4 regions of the Pseudocitrobacter sp. 2023LY-00077 genome follow, and region 4 is predicted to be linked to each of the others. Evidence: predicted binding sites of a transcription regulator. Region 4 holds the regulator's gene; each other region holds the start of a gene.
What was found. The regulator sigma-54, encoded in region 4, starts transcription at its own class of promoters, with help from an activator protein. The targets are predictions, from matches to a motif close to GTTGGCACANNTTTCGCTNT.

Region 1 (3,171 bases), on a different contig from region 4:
TGCGCACCAGGCCTAAGTCGGCTTCGGTTTGCAGCGGATCTTCACCCATGATGTAGTAGGCTTTCACCTTCCCTTCCAGCGCCAGATGCGGCACTTCAGTAATGCGCACGCCCACTTTGTCGTCCATCACGCTGGCGTCAATACCCCATGCTTTGGCGAATTTCGCCCGCACGTCGGCATCGACCACGTCCTGATAACCAGGGAACTGGTTGGGGATCACCCCCATGTCGCACGCGCCCTGCACATTGTTCTGACCCCGCACCGGGCCGACGCCGACATGTTCACGTCCCAGATTACCGGTGAGCAGCGCAAGCGTTGCCAGCCCTTTCACCACATCCACGGCCTGACCAAACTGAGTGACGCCCATGCCCCACATAATGGTGGCGCTTGGTGCCGCCGCGTAGGTACGCATCGCCTGACGAATTTGTTGCGCCGTCACGCCGGTCAGCGCTTCCACCGCTTCCGGCGCATAATCTTTCACGATTTCACGCAGCTCGTCGATGCCGGTGGTGTAGCGCGCAACATATTCTTTGTCGTAGAGATTTTCTTCCAGCAGCACATGGGAAAACGCATTCACCAGCGCCATGTTGCAGCCGTTTTTGATTTGCAGATGTTGATCGGCGATACGCGCGGTTTCAATGCGACGCGGGTCGCAGACGATAATTTTCGCGCCTTTCTCTTTGGCTTTGATTACGCGACGCGCCACGATAGGGTGCGAATCGGCGCAGTTGTAGCCAAAGACCAGCAGACAGCTTGAGTTTTCAATGTCTTCGATGGAGTTACTCATCGCGCCGTTGCCGAGCGCTTCCTGCAAGCCTGCGACGGAAGGCCCGTGGCAGACGCGCGCGCAGCAATCGACGTTATTGGTATTCAGCACGCCGCGCGCAAATTTTTGCATCACATAGTTGGTTTCATTCCCGGTACCGCGCGATGACCCGGTGGTCATAATGGCGCGCGGACCGAATTTCGCTTTGATCTCGCCTAAGCGTTTTGCCGTATAGCTGATGGCTTCATCCCAGCTCACTGGCGTCAGCTTGCCGCCTTTTTCATAGCGGATCATCGGCTGCGTCAGGCGCGGCGTCAGCAGTTTGGTGTCGTTCAGGAAATCCCAGCCGTAATAGCCTTTCAGGCACAGTTCATGCTGGTTAGTTTTCCCATCGGCAGCTTCCGCGCGGATGATTTTATTGTTATCGACAACCAGCTTCAGTTTGCAGCCAGCACCACAATACGGACAAACACTTGTAATTTTTTTCATCAGTAACAGACCTGTTAAAAGTGAAACGGAGGATCATTAAAACGGCAGGGAAATCGACGTATCGAGCGCAGCGCGGCGACGTTTTTCGGCGCTGATTTGCTCAAGCTTGTCGCGGTCAACGCAGAAAATAGCGTGCGTCGGGCAGGCTTCCATACAGGCCGGGCCTTGCTCGCGGTGGAAGCAAAGGTCGCATTTGTTGGCTTCGGCTTTTTCGGCACGCACGTTGAGGCCCGCGCCGCTGTTGCGTACAACCGGGCGCACGACCACTTCCATCGCGCCATACGGGCAGGCCACGACGCAGGTTTTGCAGCCGATGCAGCGTTCCTGCATCACATGCACAAAACCTTTTTCGCGGCGAATCGCGCCGTTCGGGCAGACGTTCGCGCACGGCGCGTCTTCGCACTGGCGGCATGCGGTCGCGGTAGAGACGTTCACGCCTTTAATGACGTGAATTCGCGGCAGGAAAGATTCCGGCGTCAGCGCGGCGCAATCCTGTTCGGCCTGGTGGCTGACCACGCATGCCACTTCGCATGTCCGGCAGCCTATACATTTACTCGCATCTGCAATGATGAAACGGTTCATCAAATTCTCCAGCAATGACAATGAATGAGCCGGAGAATGCATTATTCGCGCCAACTTTTAGTTAGTTGTTTATTAAGGATTTTTTATTTGAAGCACTGTGTCTAACCCTGTCATCGTCACGAGTGACGATGACAGGTGACGAGATTAACCCTGCGGGCCTGCGTCCAGAGAGTCGCGCGCGATAAGCTCGCCGAGGAAGGAAGGTTGTGGTTTGAATTCGCCGCCGTCGAGCATGAAAATCAGGCGATGGATAATCTCCTGAATCATCTCTGTCACCGGGATTTTAACGCTGGAGAGCGATGGCAGCATGTACGGCGCAAGGGCGATATCATCAAAACCGACGACGGAGACCTGCTCCGGCACGCGCAGGCCGCGCGACTGAAGTTGTTTCATCGCCCCGATGGCCATGTCATCGTTGCTGGCGACCAGCGCGCTAAAGTTAACGCCGCGCTCAAGCAGCATATCAACACCTGCCGAACCCGTCGCAGGCGTCCATTTCCCTTCCACAATCAGCGCATCACGCAATGGAATATGGTGTTCAGCTAAAGCGGCTTTGTAGCCTGACAAGCGTTCAATGCCGGTCGGCGAATCAAGCGAGCCGGTAATAAATGCGATATCGCGATGCCCCTGTGCAATCAGCTTCTCCACCGCATTCTGGCTGGTACGCGCCTGGTCGCAGTACACACAGTGGCTGAGGTTACGGCGCAGGCGACGGTTGAGCACCAGCACCGGCTGTTCATGCTGCTGAATCAGCTCGTCGATTTCGTCAACGCTGAGAAAACGCGGGTAGATGATGATGCCGTCGCAGCGCATATCGAGCAGATACTGAATCGCCGCCCGCTCCTCTTCCGCGCTGTGTTTACCATCGGCGAGGATCAACTGACGGCCCTGGTTTTCCGTCATCCGCGCGGCGTGAAACAGCAGTTCGCTGAAATAGACGCCGTGATACAGGGTATTGGTGACAACCAGCCCCAGCGTTTGCGTGCGTTTGGTCGCCAGATTACGCGCCAGCAGATTAGGCCGATAGCCGCACTCTTCAATCGCCTGCCAGACCCGGTCTTTGGTCTCCTGACCCACATAGCCGTTGCCGGTCAGTACGCGTGAGACCGTCGCTTTCGACACGCCAGCCAGCATTGCCACCTCCAGCATCGTCGCCATTTCGCTTCCCTCGTCAAAAATGATGGGCGCAGTGTACTTCAGACACTGCCCTTTTTCAGCTTTTGCCATACATGGCGATCGCCATCACAAATTTAAAAAATGAATTTTTACTCTCTTGCCAGATATTATGAAACTCTTCATGATTTTGTGGAACCGGTTTCCTATGCAACGTTTCA
Region 2 (3,171 bases), on a different contig from region 4:
TTTACCGCGCAGCGCCCACTCACCGAATACCCAGCCCAGAATCGCAGCCGCGGTTGCCACTACGGTGTTCACGAAAGCCAGACCGGCAATTTCATTCGCCGCACTCGCTGAACCGGCGTTGAAGCCAAACCAGCCGAAGTAAAGGATGGCAGTCCCGATAAACACCATCGGCAGGTTGTGCGGTTTGAACGCTTCTTTGCCAAAGCCGACACGTTTGCCAATCAGATACGCCCCGACGAGACCCGCAACCGCCGCGTTAATGTGTACAACCGTACCACCCGCGAAGTCCAGCGCGCCGTGCGAGCCCAACAGACCGCCGCCCCACACCATGTGCGCAATCGGAATATAGGAGAGCGTCAGCCAGATAACCACGAAAATCAGCACCGCTGAGAAGCGAATACGTTCCGCCAGCGCGCCGACAATCAGGCCAACAGTGATACAGGCGAACGAGCCCTGGAAAGCAACATGAATATACTGATAAAACGTGCCCATCGGTGCGGTTATCGCAATGCCTTTCAACATTACCCAGTCAAAGTTACCGAAGAAGCTGCCGCCGGTACCGAAGGTCAGCGTGTAGCCATAAACCACCCACAGCACACAGACCAGCGCGAACGTCACTGCCACCTGTGTCAGCATAGAGAGAACGTTTTTCCCACGAATCAGGCCACCGTAAAACAGGGCAATTCCCGGAATGGTCATAAACAGCACCAGCGCGGTACAAATCATCATAAAGGCGTTATCGGCTTTATCGATCGTCGCCGGAGCCGCCATCGCCAGGCCCGGCAACAGCGCCAGAGCCGCCAAACCGGTTTTCAATTTTGCTATTTTCATTTTCTCGATCCCTATCACTGTGCGCCAGGAATTACAGTGCCGCTTCGTCGGCTTCGCCGGTACGAATACGAATCACACGTTGCAGCTCGGCGACGAAAATCTTACCGTCGCCAATTTTTCCGGTGTACGCCGCCTTGCTCACCACATCCACGACTTCATCAAGCTGGTCGTCGGCAATCGCGACGTCAATCTTCACTTTCGGCAGGAAGTTCACGCTGTACTCCGCGCCGCGATACAGCTCGGCATGCCCCTTCTGACGACCGAAGCCCTTCACTTCCGTCACGGTCAGTCCCTGAATACCAATTGAAGACAGCGCTTCGCGGACGTCTTCGAGTTTGAATGGTTTGATTACCACGGTAACCAGCTTCATAGATCCCCTCCAGTCAGAATTCGGTAATGGCTGCTGCTACACGAGATAGATAAAGCAAGGGGCGTGCCAGAAATGAAAATTGAGAAGAATGGGCGGGTAACGGCATGAGGCGAAAGGTCATGCACGCGTTTTAGTAAGAAATGAAACAAAAACGCACCATGCGAGTGCAGGGTGCGTTTTAAAATTGCACGCGCTGGTGCGTCTGTTAGTAAATTGCTTAAAAAAAGTGCATCAGGCAGTCAGCGTTTCATCCTGTGCACTGGCGGCAAGCTCTTCCCCGGCCAGTTGAAGCTGATACATCTGCCAGTATCGGCCTTTGGCTTCCAGCAGTTGCTGATGCGAGCCCTGCTCCACCGCCTGCCCGCGATGCAGCACCATGATGGTGTCAGCATCGACGATGGTGGAAAGGCGGTGCGCGATCACCACGAGTGTGGTGTGTTCACGCACGGCAGCCAGCGCCTGTTGAATGGCCTGCTCGGTACCGGAATCGATATTGGCGGTGGCTTCATCCAGAATCAGCACCTGCGGGGTATCAACCAGCACGCGCGCCAGCGCCAGCAACTGTTTTTGCCCGACAGAGAGATTGTTCCCCTGCTCGCCCAGCGGCGTATAGATACCATCGCTCAGCCCACGCGCCAGTTCCGCCAGTTGCACCGTTTCCAGCGCCTGCCATACCTGCGCTTCGCTGATATCACGGCCAAGCGTGACGTTCGCGAAGAAAGAGTCCGCCAGGACAACCGGGTCCTGCTGCACCATGGCGACGCCCTGGCGCAGCACCTGATGACTCAAACTGCCAAGCGGACGACCGCCCAGGCGAATTTCACCTGAATTCGGCGGGTAATAGCCCATCAGCAGACTGGCAAGCGTGCTTTTCCCGCTGCCCGTATGCCCCACCAGCGCCACAAAACTGCGCGAGGGAATCGACAGCGAGATATCCTGCAACACCATCCGGTCATCGCGGTAAGCAAAGGAGACGTTATCAATTTCAATATCGCCGCTTTCCAGCGGACGCGCATCGTCGCCGTAGGTCTGGCGCGGCCTGTCCATCAGTTCGAATACGCGCTCCCCGGCGACCACCGCCTGTTGCAGCATTGACTGCTGGGTGGTGAGTTCAATCAGCGGTTCATTGAGACGGCCCAGGTAGCTGATAAACGCATACAGCACACCCACCTCAATCGTGCCCACCGACGTAAAGCCAAACAGCATCAGCAGACCGCACAGTATCAACGTAGAGAAGAGGCTGAGCAGCGGACGCAGCAGGAAGCCATCCAGACGCAGCGTTTGCATACGCGCAAGATAGTGCTGACGGCTATGCTCACCGATGCGTTCGCCAAAGCGTGCCTGCTGACGGAACTGCTGGATCACGCTCATGCCGTTGATCACTTCGTTAAAACCGTCATTGATATCCGCCAGATACGTCCGCACCCGACGCACGATAGGCGTGCTGTAGCGTTGGTAAATCACCATCACCGTCAGTACCGCCGGGAAGATGCAAACCGCCACCAGCGCCATGCGCCAGTCGAGGCTGAACATCGCCACCAGCATCGCACCAATCAGCGCGGCGCTGCGTAGCACCGTGGCAACGACGGTGACGTAGAGATCGCGGATCACCTCCGTGTCGTTGGTGACGCGCGAAATCAGTTGCCCGACAGGTTGCGTATCAAATTCACTCAGCGGCTGACGCAGCGCGGCATCCATCACATCGCTACGCAGTTGTTGCACCACCCCCACCGCCGCGCGATTAAACAGCAGAGACTGGTTATAGTGCAGCGTTGCAGCCAGCAGTTGCAGGCCGATATACGCCGCCGCCAGCCCCGCAACGGTGCCCAGCGGCAACGTGTGTTTAGCCACCATGTTATCGATGAAGTAGCTTATCAGCACCGGCCCCGAGACTTCCGCCGCTGCCGCTACCCACAACATCACCACCGCAATAGAGAGCGGTTTGCGCCACGGTGAGCCGTAGGCCAGCA
Region 3 (3,171 bases), on a different contig from region 4:
ATCACCCGGACGGATATCGTCGTAGTGGCTGAAGGTGGAGTACAGCAGACCGGTACCGGAAGTCATGGTCATGAATTCTGAACGGAAGCCGATCAGACCACGGCTTGGGATCACGTAGTCGAGACGTACGCGGCCTTTGCCATCTGGATTCATGTTTTTCAGGTCGCCTTTACGCTCACCCAGAGCCTGCATCACAGAACCCTGATGTTGTTCTTCAACGTCCAGCGTGACGTTTTCGAACGGCTCTTGTTTACGGCCATCGATTTCGCGGAAGATAACTTTCGGACGGGAAACCGCCATTTCGAAACCTTCACGACGCATGTTTTCGATAAGAACAGACAGGTGCAGTTCACCACGACCAGACACGCGGAATGCGTCAGCATCCGGCGTTTCTTCTACGCGCAGCGCCACGTTGTGGACCAGTTCTTTGTTCAGACGATCAAGGATCTGGCGAGACGTGACGTATTTACCTTCTTTACCGCAGAACGGAGAGGTGTTTACGCAGAAGAACATAGAAACGGTCGGTTCATCAACGGACAGGGCTGGCAGCGCTTCCACATTTTGCGTGTCGCAAATGGTGTCAGAGATGTTCAGCTCACCCAGACCGGTAATAGCGATGATGTCGCCAGCTTCAGCCACGTCGGTTTCGATACGTTCCAGACCCAGATGGCCCAGCACTTTACCGACTTTACCGTTACGGGTTTTGCCTTCGCTATCGATGATAGTCACTTGCTGGTTCGGTTTCACTTTACCGCGTTTGATACGGCCGATACCGATAACACCCACATAGCTGTTGTAGTCCAGCTGGGAGATCTGCATCTGCAGAGGACCGTCGAGATCGACGTCCGGCGCAGGAACATGGTCAACAATCGCCTGATACAGCGGGGTCATGTCTTCAGCCATGTCTTCGTGATCCAGACCCGCGATACCGTTCAGCGCAGATGCGTAAACGATCGGGAAGTCCAGCTGTTCGTCGGTCGCATCAAGGTTAACGAACAGGTCAAAGACCTGGTCAACAACCCAGTCAGGACGCGCGCCAGGGCGGTCAACTTTGTTGATAACAACAATAGGTTTCAGGCCATAGGCAAAGGCTTTCTTGGTCACGAAGCGCGTCTGCGGCATCGGGCCGTCAAATGCGTCAACGACCAGCAGCACGGAGTCTACCATGGACATTACACGTTCAACTTCACCACCGAAGTCGGCGTGCCCTGGGGTATCAACGATGTTGATACGGTAGTCATTCCATTTGATAGCGGTGTTTTTCGCGAGGATGGTAATCCCACGCTCTTTCTCCAAATCGTTGGAGTCCATCACACGCTCTTGAGTTTCGGCACGTGCATCAAACGTACCGGATTGCTGCAGCAGCTTATCAACCAGGGTAGTTTTACCATGGTCAACGTGCGCGATGATGGCGATGTTACGCAAATTTTCGATCACAACTTTGCCTCGGGCATTAGAAATAGCGCGTTATTGTACACGGATTAATCGCAGTACAAAACAGGATCACAAACATCCTCCGCAAACAAGTATTGCAGAGTTCCTTTGTGATCGCTTTCACGGAGCGAAAAAAGGGCACCTTAACGCAAATTGCACCAATATGGTGCTCTATGTTCACATATAAGCACTATACTGGTGCAATGACACCATCGTGGTGCAGCCCTTTTGCACTATGATGCGCATGATAGCGCCTTTTGGGGGTAATTTAAAAGTTGGCACAGATTTCGCTTTATAAATTTCAGGGCAACAACGCCACTTTTAAGAAGTGTTTGAAGACCTCGTTACCACGACGACAATGACAAATCCGGGAGATGTAAAGTATGTCCGCTGAACACGTTTTGACGATGCTGAATGAGCACGAAGTGAAGTTTGTCGATCTGCGCTTCACCGATACCAAAGGTAAAGAACAGCACGTCACTATCCCTTCCCATCAGGTTAATGCCGAATTCTTTGAAGAAGGCAAAATGTTTGACGGCTCCTCTATCGGCGGCTGGAAAGGCATTAACGAATCTGACATGGTTCTGATGCCGGACGCATCTACCGCACTCATTGACCCGTTCTACGAAGAACCAACACTGATCATCCGCTGCGATATCCTGGAACCAGGTACCCTGCAGGGCTATGACCGTGACCCGCGCTCCATCGCGAAACGCGCTGAAGAATACCTGCGCTCCACTGGCATTGCCGACACCGTACTGTTCGGGCCAGAACCAGAATTCTTCCTGTTTGACGACATCCGCTTCGGCGCATCCATTTCCGGTTCTCACGTGGCTATCGACGATATCGAAGGCGCGTGGAACTCTTCCACCAAATATGAAGGTGGTAACAAAGGTCACCGTCCGGGCGTGAAAGGCGGTTACTTCCCGGTTCCGCCGGTCGATTCCTCCCAGGATATCCGTTCTACCATGTGTATGATCATGGAAGAAATGGGCCTGGTTGTTGAAGCTCACCACCACGAAGTGGCAACGGCAGGTCAGAACGAAATCGCGACCCGCTTCAACACCATGACCAAAAAAGCGGACGAAATTCAGATCTACAAATATGTCGTTCACAACGTTGCGCACCGTTTCGGTAAAACCGCGACCTTCATGCCAAAACCGATGTTCGGCGATAACGGTTCCGGTATGCACTGCCACATGTCTCTCTCCAAGAACGGCGTAAACCTGTTCTCTGGCGACAAATACGCGGGTCTGTCTGAGCAGGCGCTGCACTACATCGGTGGTGTTATCAAACACGCGAAAGCGATCAACGCCCTGGCGAACCCGACCACCAACTCCTACAAACGTCTGGTCCCGGGTTACGAAGCACCGGTTATGCTGGCTTACTCTGCCCGTAACCGTTCTGCTTCCATCCGTATTCCGGTTGTTACCAGCCCGAAAGCGCGTCGTATCGAAGTGCGCTTCCCGGACCCGGCAGCTAACCCGTACCTGTGCTTCGCAGCACTGCTGATGGCTGGCCTTGACGGTATCAAGAACAAAATCCATCCGGGCGAAGCGATGGACAAAAACCTGTATGACCTGCCGCCGGAAGAAGCGAAAGAGATCCCACAGGTTGCTGGTTCTCTGGAAGAAGCACTGAAAGAGCTGGATCTGGACCGCGAGTTCCTGAAAGCCGGTGGTGTGTTCACTGACGAATCCATCGATGCTTACATCGCGCTGCGCCGAGAAGAAGATG
Region 4 (3,171 bases):
CGAACGCGATAGGCGTTTCAAGCTGCACAAAAACGCCCACGGCGCGCAGCGTATCTTCTTCCAGCTTACCGTGTGGAATGGCGATGCCATTGCCAATACCGGTACTGCCCATTTTCTCGCGGGTGAGAATCGCTTCAAACACCACCTGAGGAGGCAGACCTAACTGCTTTGCCGCCAGTTCACTGATGATTTCCAGCGCACGTTTTTTACTCTGGCAGTGAACAGCACTGCGGGTACATTCCTGGTTAAGCACATTGCTCAGTTGTAGAGCCGAATCGTTATTTATCATAATTTCACCTAAGCATCGCCCGACACTTTACCGGCATCGGGCGACCGCCCGGACAATTAGTGTTGTTTCAGTTTATCTTTATGTTTATTAAGCTGCCGCGCCAGTTTGTCGATCAACAGATCAATAGCGGCATACATGTCCTGCCCTTCCGCGCTGGCATGAAGTTCGCCCCCGTTAACATGCAGGGTCGCATCCGAGATGTGCGTCAATTTCTCCACTTTTAACACAATATAGACCTGATTGATCCTCTCAAAATACTGTTCCAGCTTCACGAATTTCGTGTTGATGAAATCGCGCAGGGCTTCAGTGATTTCGACGTTGTGTCCAGTGATGTTGAGCTGCATAGTGTCTTCCTTATCAGTTGAGTCACACCAGTTGTTTACGCTGGTTAGACGGCGGAATGGATAAAGACTCTCGGTACTTCGCAACGGTTCGACGGGCCACCATGATACCCTGATCGGAGAGCATGGAGGTCAGCTTACTGTCGCTCAGTGGTTTCGCGGGATTTTCCGCGGCAATCAATTTCTTCACCAGCGCGCGAATCGCCGTGGATGAGGCTTCGCCGCCACCCTCGGTATTCACATGGCTTGAGAAGAAATACTTAAGCTCAAAAATACCGCGCGGGCTATGCAAATACTTCTGCGTAGTCACGCGTGAAATCGTGGACTCGTGCATCTCGACGGTCTGGGCGATATCCGCCAGCACCATCGGTTTCATATACTCTTCGCCGGACTCAAAAAACGCCTGCTGCTGCTCAACGATGCAGCGGCTGACGCGCAGCAACGTGTCGTTGCGGCTCTCAAGGCTTTTAATCAGCCACTTCGCATCCTGCAGATTACTGCGAATAAACTGGCTGTCGGCGTCGTTACGGACGTTGTTACACATGCCCGCGTAGTGCTGATTAATTTGCAAACGTGGAATGCTGTCGGCGTTGAGTTCCACCACCCAGCGGCCACTGACTTTGCGTACCAGCACATCAGGGATAACGTACTCCGGCTCGCCAGTCTGGATCGACTGACCCGGACGCGGATCCAGTGACTGAATCAGATCCACCGCTTCTTTCAACACGTCTTCTTTCAGACGCGTGACGCGCATTAACGATCGGAAATCGTGGTTGGCAAGCAGATCGAGATGGTCGCTGATGATCAGACGGGCTTCGGCGAGGCGGGGGGTTTCTTTGGCAAACTGAGAGAGCTGAATAAGCAGGCAATCGCGGAGATCGCGGGCGGCGACGCCCACCGGGTCAAATCGCTGGATCCGTTTAAGCACCGCTTCGACTTCATCCAGACCGATTTCGTCATCGCCCATGCTCTCGCGGATATCTTCCAGCGGGACGGTCAGATAACCGGTATCGTCAACGGCGTCGACGATGGAGGTGGCTATCGCCCGGTCGGTATCGGTAAACGGCGTGAGTTCCACCTGCCACATCAGGTAATCCTGAAGAGACTGGGTGGTTTCGCCCTGATAGACCGGCAGTTCGTCGTCCTGGTAATCTGCGCCAGTGCCTGAGGGCGTTCCGGCGGTGTAGATTTCATCCCAGCTGGCATCGAGCGGCAGCTCTTCCGGCATATCTTTCTGTTCGAGCGCGTCGGCGCTGTCTAACGTTTCGTTATCCGGCGTCTCTTTGGCATCGATTTCTTCATGAATATCGGTTTGCTCAAGCAGGGGATTACTCTCCAGCGCTTGCTGAAGTTCCTGCTGCAGTTCCAGCGTCGACAGCTGTAACAAGCGAATAGCCTGTTGCAGCTGTGGCGTCATGGCGAGCTGTTGGCTGAGCCTTAATTGCAAACCTTGCTTCATGTTCAGTGCGATAATCTCCGGCTAACCTCTCTCATGCTTCTACCCTATCAGAGTCTGAAGTCTTCCCCAAGATACACACGTTTAACATGTTCGTCTTGTAAGATCTCTGTCGGGGTGCCGTGGGCGATAAGCTGCCCCTGGCTGACGATATACGCACGCTCACACACCGCCAGCGTTTCGCGGACGTTGTGGTCAGTGATTAACACGCCGAGACCGCTGTCGCGCAGGTGCTCAATGATGTGTTTGATATCGATAACGGAGATCGGGTCAACGCCCGCAAACGGTTCATCCAGCAGGATAAATTTCGGATTTGCGGCCAGCGCGCGGGCGATCTCTACGCGGCGGCGTTCGCCCCCGGACAGCGATTGACCCATGTTGTCGCGCAGGTGTTCGATGTGGAACTCTTCCATCAGCTCATTACAGCGGTCTTCGCGCTGTTCGCTGGTGAGATCGTCGCGAATTTGCAGCACGGCCATCAGGTTGTCGTATACGCTCAGACGACGGAAAATGGACGCTTCCTGCGGCAGATAGCCAATCCCGCGGCGCGCACGGGCGTGCAGCGGCAGCAGGCTGATATCTTCGTCATCAATAATGATATTGCCCGCATCGCGCGGCACGATACCGACCACCATGTAGAAGGTGGTGGTTTTACCCGCGCCGTTCGGCCCAAGCAGGCCCACAATCTCACCGGAGTTGACGGTCAGACTGACATCCTCTACCACGCGGCGGCCTTTGTAGGCTTTAGCCAGGTTCTTTGCAGTTAATGTCGCCATAACGAATTAGTTACTCTTCTTCTGTGCCGGAGCCTGGTCTTTGTTTTTGTCCTGCAACTGGGACGGAACCAGAACGGTCGTTACGCGTTTACCTTTTTCGCTAAACGCCTGCATTTTCTGTTCTTTAACCAGGTAAGTGATTTTGTCGCCCTTGATGTTGCTGTCGACCTGTTCCAGATACGCGTTACCGGTCAGTACCACGAAATCACTTTGCAGTTCATAGTGCATTTTGGCGGCGTGGCCTTTCACCGGTTTGCCGTTGTCCTGCATCTGGTAGAAGGTCGCCGGGTTACCGTAGCCGTCGATCAC

Region 1: a site for sigma-54 is predicted at 1,873-1,892, ahead of hydN (electron transport protein HydN). Genes of this name have one in related genera too.
Region 2: a site for sigma-54 is predicted at 1,253-1,272, ahead of glnK (P-II family nitrogen regulator). Genes of this name have one in related genera too.
Region 3: a site for sigma-54 is predicted at 1,709-1,728, ahead of glnA (glutamate--ammonia ligase). Genes of this name have one in related genera too.

What each region holds. Positions count from the first base shown of each region.
Region 1 covers NZ_JBSPEI010000002.1:100,195-103,365, forward strand. Annotated here, with positions in the region: gene fdhF (formate dehydrogenase subunit alpha) at 1-1,255, opposite strand, end outside; gene hydN (electron transport protein HydN) at 1,292-1,837, opposite strand; gene ACWWFX_RS02915 (LacI family DNA-binding transcriptional regulator) at 1,982-2,995, opposite strand.
Region 2 covers NZ_JBSPEI010000006.1:175,823-178,993, reverse strand. Annotated here, with positions in the region: gene amtB (ammonium transporter AmtB) at 1-831, opposite strand, end outside; gene glnK (P-II family nitrogen regulator) at 863-1,201, opposite strand; gene ACWWFX_RS10060 (SmdB family multidrug efflux ABC transporter permease/ATP-binding protein) at 1,433-3,171, opposite strand, start outside.
Region 3 covers NZ_JBSPEI010000020.1:15,615-18,785, reverse strand. Annotated here, with positions in the region: gene typA (ribosome-dependent GTPase TypA) at 1-1,437, opposite strand, end outside; gene glnA (glutamate--ammonia ligase) at 1,818-3,171, shown strand, end outside.
Region 4 covers NZ_JBSPEI010000005.1:74,666-77,836, forward strand. Annotated here, with positions in the region: gene ptsN (PTS IIA-like nitrogen regulatory protein PtsN) at 1-289, opposite strand, end outside; gene hpf (ribosome hibernation promoting factor) at 346-633, opposite strand; gene rpoN (RNA polymerase factor sigma-54) at 656-2,089, opposite strand; gene lptB (LPS export ABC transporter ATP-binding protein) at 2,137-2,862, opposite strand; gene lptA (lipopolysaccharide ABC transporter substrate-binding protein LptA) at 2,869-3,171, opposite strand, start outside.